Linked DNA regions of Prosthecodimorpha staleyi. The protein of the gene in region 2 interacts with the protein of the main gene of each other region in a pairwise test. Links are inferred from orthologs where the notes say so. Each region holds a gene or a part of one and is shown on either strand. Other genes may lie near its edges.

Region 1 (3,153 bases), on a different replicon or contig from region 2:
GTGATCCGCCCCGGCGCGGCGGATGCGGATGGCGCGGCGGGCGCCGGAAGAGCTGCCTGCGGGGCACCGCCCTGGCCCTGCGGGGCGGGCGGCAGGGCCGGCACCGGCGTCGGCGCGGCCGTCGAGGCGCCATTGCCGGACGCCGGCGGGCCACCGCTGGCGGGCAAGGTCGCGGCTGACGGGCCTGCCGGGAGCGACGGGCGGAACTCGCCCGGCTTGATGTCGCCGGGTCGAGGATCGACACGCGTCAGACCCGGGTCCGAGGCCGGATGGCGTCCCGGCGCCGGCGGCCTGGAAGGGTCGGGCCGGATGTCTGAGGTCGCCGGCGCCGCGGCGGCACCCTCCGGCGCCCTGGCGGCGTCGGGGACTGGCCGGCGGGCGACGGAGGTCAGGCCGGCGGTCAGAATGGTCGCCTGGTCCTCGAGCAGAGTGACGCGCTGGCTGAGGAGATCGAACTTCTGGTCGGCCCTGCCGACCAGACGGCGCAGATCGAGCACCTCCTGGCGCAGCATTTCGACTTCGCCGGCCAGCGCGATCGGGTCTCCGCCGCCGCCCGCACTCGGCCGCGTGCGACCATGGAACTGCGGGTTGACCGGTGTGCCGATCGTGCCGGTATTCTCGGGCCCGTCCTGGCGGCTGGCCGTGGCCGGGCGCTGCGGCGCATATTGCCAGGCGGCGAACCCCGTCAGCACGGCCATCACGGCCACGAAACCCCATGCGGCGAGCGTGAAGACGCTCGTCGCCGCATAGGCCCGCTCGGCCTCGATCTGCTTCAAAGGGTCCTGCAGCAGGGCCGCCACGGGCGCCGATCCTTCCCCGAATCTCTCCGGGCGAGGATATCACCAAGCCCGCAGGCCAAGTCAGCCGAAGACGAAGTCGATGATCAGCTTGATGTTCAGGGCGATGATCACCGCGGCGATCACCCCGGCGGACACCGACAGCCACCGGGGGGCGACCAGCGCACCCATCTTGGCCCGGTCGGCGGTGAACAGGACCAGTGGCACGACCGCGAAGGGAAGCTGCAGGCTGAGGATCACCTGACTGAGGATCAGGAGCTTGCCCGTCCCGGCCTCGCCATAGGCGATCGTGACGCCGGCCGCCGGCAGAATGGCGAGCGACCGTGTGACCAGGCGGCGCAGCCATTGCGGCAGCTGGATGCGCAGGAAGCCTTCCATCACGATCTGGCCGGCCAGCGTTGCCGTGACCGTCGAGTTGAGGCCGCAGCAGAGGAGGGCGATGGCGAACAGCGTCGGTGCCATGCTGCTGCCGAGGAGCGGCGCCAGCAGCGAATGCGCGTCGCCGAGTTCGGCGACCTCGCTGCGGCCGGTGGCGTGGAAGGAGCCGGCGGCCAGGATCAGGATCGATGCATTGATGGTCAGTGCGAACATCAGCGCGACGGTGGAATCGATCGTGATGTAGCGCAGTGCCTGCCGCTTCTCGGCCAGGCCATCGCCGAACTTGCGCGTGCCAACGATGCCGGAATGAAGATAGAGATTGTGCGGCATCACGGTCGCACCGATGATGCCGAGCGCCAGATAGAGCATGTCCGGATCGGTCACGATGCGCGTCGTCGGCGCGAAGCCGCGAATGATGTCGCCGAGGTTGGGCTGCACCATGGCGATCTGTACCGCAAAGCAGGCCGCGATGATCCCCAGCAGGGCAATGATGAAGGCTTCCACCCAACGGAAGCCGAGCACCTGCAGATAGAGGATCAGGAACACGTCGAGCGCCGTCAGCACCACGCCGATCTCGAGCGGGATGCCGAACAGCAGATTGAGGCCGATCGCGGTGCCGATCACCTCGGCCAGGTCCGTGGCGCAGATGGCGAGTTCGGCGAGCAGCCAGAGCGGGCCGCTCAGCCAGCGCGGATAGGCGTCGCGGCAGGCCTGCGCAAGATCGCGTCCGGTGCCGACGGCGAGACGCGCGCAGAGGGACTGCAGCACGATGGCCATGATGTTGGAGAGAAGCGCCACCGTCAGCAGCGCATAGCCGAACTTCGATCCGCCGGCGATCGAGGTCGCCCAGTTGCCCGGATCCATGTAGCCGACGGCGACCAGATAGCCCGGTCCGACGAAGGCGACGGCCTTCCGGAGGTTCGAGCCCGTATTCGGGACCGCGATGGTGCCATGCACCTCGATCAGCGACGGCGTTCCGCGCTCTTCTCTCCAGGCCATGCTGTCTCTCTTTTCCGGATGTCGGCCTTCGCGGGGCGGCGAGGTTCGGCATGATGCGATGGAGGAAGAGGCTAATGCATTTGCAACTCATTCGCAATAAAAACTGTTGCGGCATTGGGGTGCCGCTTCGCAACGTCCGCAGGCAGTGGTGTCGCGATTGCCCTTCCGGCTTGGTGGACAGAGCGTCGCCGCCGTCTTTGTGACTGGCCTGCAACACCGTTTTTCAATGACTTGCCGGCTAGTGTCGACGCCTGCAAATGCCGCTATTCGGACACAAAGCGCCACGAGCGTGCCTGATGGAAATTCCGTATGGCGCGGGCGTTCTATCCGGTGGCCGAAGCCGGCCGAAGGCATTCCCCGCCGTCCATCCGGCTCGAAACGAGGCGGAAGCGACGGGGAGGCGGATCGGCGGCACGAGACGACCGGGGTGCGGCAGTCGGAAGACCGGTTGGCACGAGGCGTCGCAGAGCGGCCGTGCCGAGGGGGATCGGATGGGCGTGGATTCACCGCAGGCCGGCCGGGCGGGCGCCGGCATGGCGGGGTTGCGAAGCCGTCGCATCGTGGCCGAACGGGGTCAGCTCCGGTTTCGGACGATACCGGAATCCGAATCGATTCCGGGTCCTGGATTTCGACCGGCAGGCCGGGCGCCCGGCGCAATGCCGATGGACGCCGGAGTCGTGATTGAGTTGTCGGAAGTCGTCGGCGCCGTTGCGGGCGGGGCCGGCGGGTCCTGGACCGGCCTTCTTCATGGCGAATGCGTGGCCGGGACCGGCCGTACTCTTGCCGAAAACCTCGGTCATGGTCCGGCCAGTGAACTTAAGGACGTTGTTCGCCCCGCCGATCGGCCGCTCCCGCGATCGGGCGTCATGTCCGGCCTTGCAGGCATCCCTGCTTCGACGATCGCGGTCCTGGCGGCCGCGCGGAGAGGGTTCGCGTGCGATGCGGGCCGGAGATCACGCTTCGATGCGGCTGGACCGGC
Region 2 (3,108 bases):
GTTCAGCGAACGTCCGTCCGAAGTCCTTCCTCCGCACGCCGGTCGGTTTGCCCGTGTTGCCGCCTCGGCGGCGCCCACCGTGCCGACCCATGTCGGCCAGACCGCGACCGGCGAGATCCTGGCCGCGGTCGCGCCGCCGCGCCTGCCACCGGAGGATATCGACGCCGATGCCCTTCCGCCGATCGCCGCGCCGGAGCCGGCCCTGCGCGTCGCTGCCGGACCCGGTGCGGCCGATACCTCGAAGCTTGCCTCGGTATCGCCGGCCGCGACGGTCTCGATCGAGGACATGGCCCGCCGTTTCGCGGCCCTGGCGGCGACCGGACCGGTGCCCGAGCCGCGCAACGCTCCGGAATGGTATCACAATGCCCGCACGGCGGAGATGCGCGGCGATGCCGTCGAGGCGCGCCGGGCCTATCTGAAGGTCGCCGGGCTCGACCTCGATGCGGTCGATCCCTGGAGCCGGCTCGCCGCCCTGGTGCTGGTCCAGGACGGCCGTTCGGGCGCCCGCCAGGTCTTCGCCACGCTGGCCGATCGCAATCGCGCCCCGGCCTTCGAACTGGTCGCCGCGACGCTCGCCGAGGATGGCGACCGCCGCCGCCGGATCGAGGCCTTCATGGCCATGAATCCCGATTACGGGCCGGGCTGGTATCTCTATGCCGACGAGTTCTCCGAATCCCGGCTCGGCAGCCAGACCATCGGCGAGAAGCGGCGCGAGCGCGACGCGCTCAACCGCTTCCTGCAGGCCGAGGAAGCCGGCCTGCTGAAGAACCGGTTCCTGGACCTCTCCATGCTGGCCGACTGGCTCGACAAGGCGCGCCGCCGCCGCGGCGTGCTGGAGACGGCGCTGATCAACATGCCGAGCGAGCCGCGCGCGATCTTCACGCGCTCGAATGCCGACTGGTCCGTCTATGTGCAATTGCCCGAGCCGGCGACCGGCTTCTCCTACCGGCTCGGCGAGGCGGGACCGATGGTCCAGGCGGGACCGGCCGTCGGCATCGACCAGCGCACCGGCCGGCCGAGCCCGAACACGACCATCTCGGTCATCCCCGGCGCCGAGCCGCAGGTGATCGAGGTCGCCTACCAGGACTTGCGCGGCAGCGCAGTCGGGCCGTTCCGGATTCCGTTCGATCCGATGTCGGCCCTGGTCGGTCAGCAGCGGCAGGCCCTGGAGATGACCAAGGGCTCGTGGGTGGCCTACCGCGAGGGGACCGGCCTGACCCTCTACACGACCCACCTGATGACCTATCGCTGCACCATCGCCAAGGCCACCTATGGCCTCGACAGCGAGCCGGTCGACAAGGCCATTCCGCTGCCGCCCTGCGACCCAAAGGATCCGTTCTCGCTGCCGCCGAGCGCGACGCCCTATTTCAAGATCCCGCCGACGACCCGCTCGGTGACCGTCCGGCTCGAATTCCGCGACGGCAGCCGTTCCGAGACGACCCTGCCGCGGCGCTGAGGCCGGCAGCGGGGTCGCCCTGATCCATTCAGACCACCCTTCGGATCAGACCGTGCGGTCGACGCCGGCCGGCTCGGCGGGCGCTGCGGGGGCCTTCGGGCCGCCCTTGGCGACGCCGACCAGGGCCGGGCGGAGCACGCGGTCGCCGAGCACGTAGCCGTCCTGCAGCACCTGCAGCACGGTCCCGGACGGGACTTCCGCATTCGGAATCTCGAACATCGCCTGATGCAGGTTCGGGTCGAAGCGGCCGCCCATCGGCTCGATGCGGCGCACGCCGTGCTTCTCCATCGCCTTGGCGAGTTCGCGGCCGGTCAGTTCGACGCCCTCGATCAGGGACGTGACGGCGGCCTCGGCCGCCGCGCGCGCCTCGGCCGGCAGGGCGCCGACCGCGCGGGTCAGGTTGTCGGAGACGCCGAGAAGATCGCGGGCGAAGGCCGTGATGGCGTATTCGCGCGCGTCCTTGATCTCCTTCTCGGTGCGCCGGCGCAGATTTTCCATCTCGGCCAGCGTACGGAGCAGGCGATCCTTCATCTCGGCATGTTCGGCGCGCAGCTGTTCGGTCGGATCGGGGGAGGCGGTCTCGGCGGGAGCGGCGTCGGGCGTCGGCGCGCCCGCGGCCGCCGCTTCGGTCTGATCCGCCGCGGTGGTGTTCGAACGGGTTTCGTCGCTCATGGCGTCCTCAATCAACAGGCCGGATTCGGGTTCGGTTCCGGCCGTGCATTTGAGGTTTCGCAGCGGCGAAATCAAGCCATCCGTAGGCCGATACGCAAACGCCCCGGCCGGGGCCGGGGCGTTGCGACGGATGACGGTGCCGAAGGGCGGCGGATCAGGCGATGTTGGTCTTGATCCATTCCACCATCTTGTTCTTCGGATAGGCGCCGACCAGGTTCGCGGCCGGCTTGCCGTCGCGGAACAGGATCAGGGTCGGGATCGAGCGCACGCCATAGACCTGCGCGATGCGCTGGTTGTCGTCGATATTGAGCTTGGCGATCTTCACGCTGCCGGACATCTCGGTCGAGATCTCCTCGAGCGCCGGGGCGATCATGCGGCACGGGCCGCACCATTCGGCCCAGAAGTCGACCAGCACGGGCTCGGAGGACTTGAGCACGTCGGCTTCGAACGACGAATCGGTGACTTTCTCGGACGCCATGGGAAAGGCCTTTCGGAACGGGCGCTTCGCGCGCCGCAAGTATGCATCGGATGGACCAAGGTAGGAACCGGGTCGGGTAGCGTCAAGAAGACCGCGCCAAAAGCCTCCCGTCACGAAAAGGAGAGGCTGGCCGCCATGGCGTCGAGCGCCGCCGGATCGAGCTCGACGATCGCCGGGCGGGCGGTCCACAGGATCGCGCAGCGGATGCGCCGGCCGGGGAAGATGTCGGCGAGCACGCGCCGATAGACGGCCATCTGGGCGAGATAGTCGCGCGGCGTGCCGGCCGCGTCGGAGGGCGGGTTGCGGTTGGTCTTGTAGTCGAGCACGACGACATCCGTCGCCGAGACGGCGAGCCGGTCGATCTGGCCCGAGACGGCGCGGCGCGTGCCGTCGGCGAGGGCGATCTCGCCGGCAATGGCCACCTCGGCACGCGAGCCGGGCGCGAACAGGGCCGCGAAGGCCTGGTCCTCGATCACGCGCAGGACCTCGTCGACCAGCCGGC

What was found.
Region 1: the proteins of grpE (region 2) and KL771_RS24390 interact in binary tests that used the Escherichia coli proteins (3 or more experiments, as listed by UniProt). The link is inferred for Prosthecodimorpha staleyi from one-to-one orthologs.

Annotation. Positions count from the first base shown.
Region 1 is NZ_JAHHZF010000014.1:104,320-107,472, forward strand. Bases 18-2,855 are described here. They hold KL771_RS24390 (Nramp family divalent metal transporter), read right to left. Parts: upstream 2,175-2,855; coding sequence 861-2,174; downstream 18-860. Other genes in these bases: KL771_RS24385 (hypothetical protein), read right to left, coding at 18-800. Outside these bases: more of KL771_RS24385, read right to left, coding at 1-17. UniProt on the Escherichia coli protein: H(+)-stimulated, divalent metal cation uptake system. Involved in manganese and iron uptake. Can also transport cadmium, cobalt, zinc and to a lesser extent nickel and copper. Involved in response to reactive oxygen.
Region 2 is NZ_JAHHZF010000008.1:196,925-200,032, forward strand. Bases 316-3,108 are described here. They hold grpE (nucleotide exchange factor GrpE), read right to left. Parts: upstream 2,129-3,108; coding sequence 1,502-2,128; downstream 316-1,501. Other genes in these bases: KL771_RS17255 (hypothetical protein), read left to right, coding at 316-1,456; trxA (thioredoxin), read right to left, coding at 2,283-2,606; addA (double-strand break repair helicase AddA), read right to left, coding at 2,717-3,108. In the rest of the region: more of KL771_RS17255, read left to right, coding at 80-315. UniProt on the Escherichia coli protein: Participates actively in the response to hyperosmotic and heat shock by preventing the aggregation of stress-denatured proteins, in association with DnaK and GrpE. It is the nucleotide exchange factor for DnaK and may function as a thermosensor.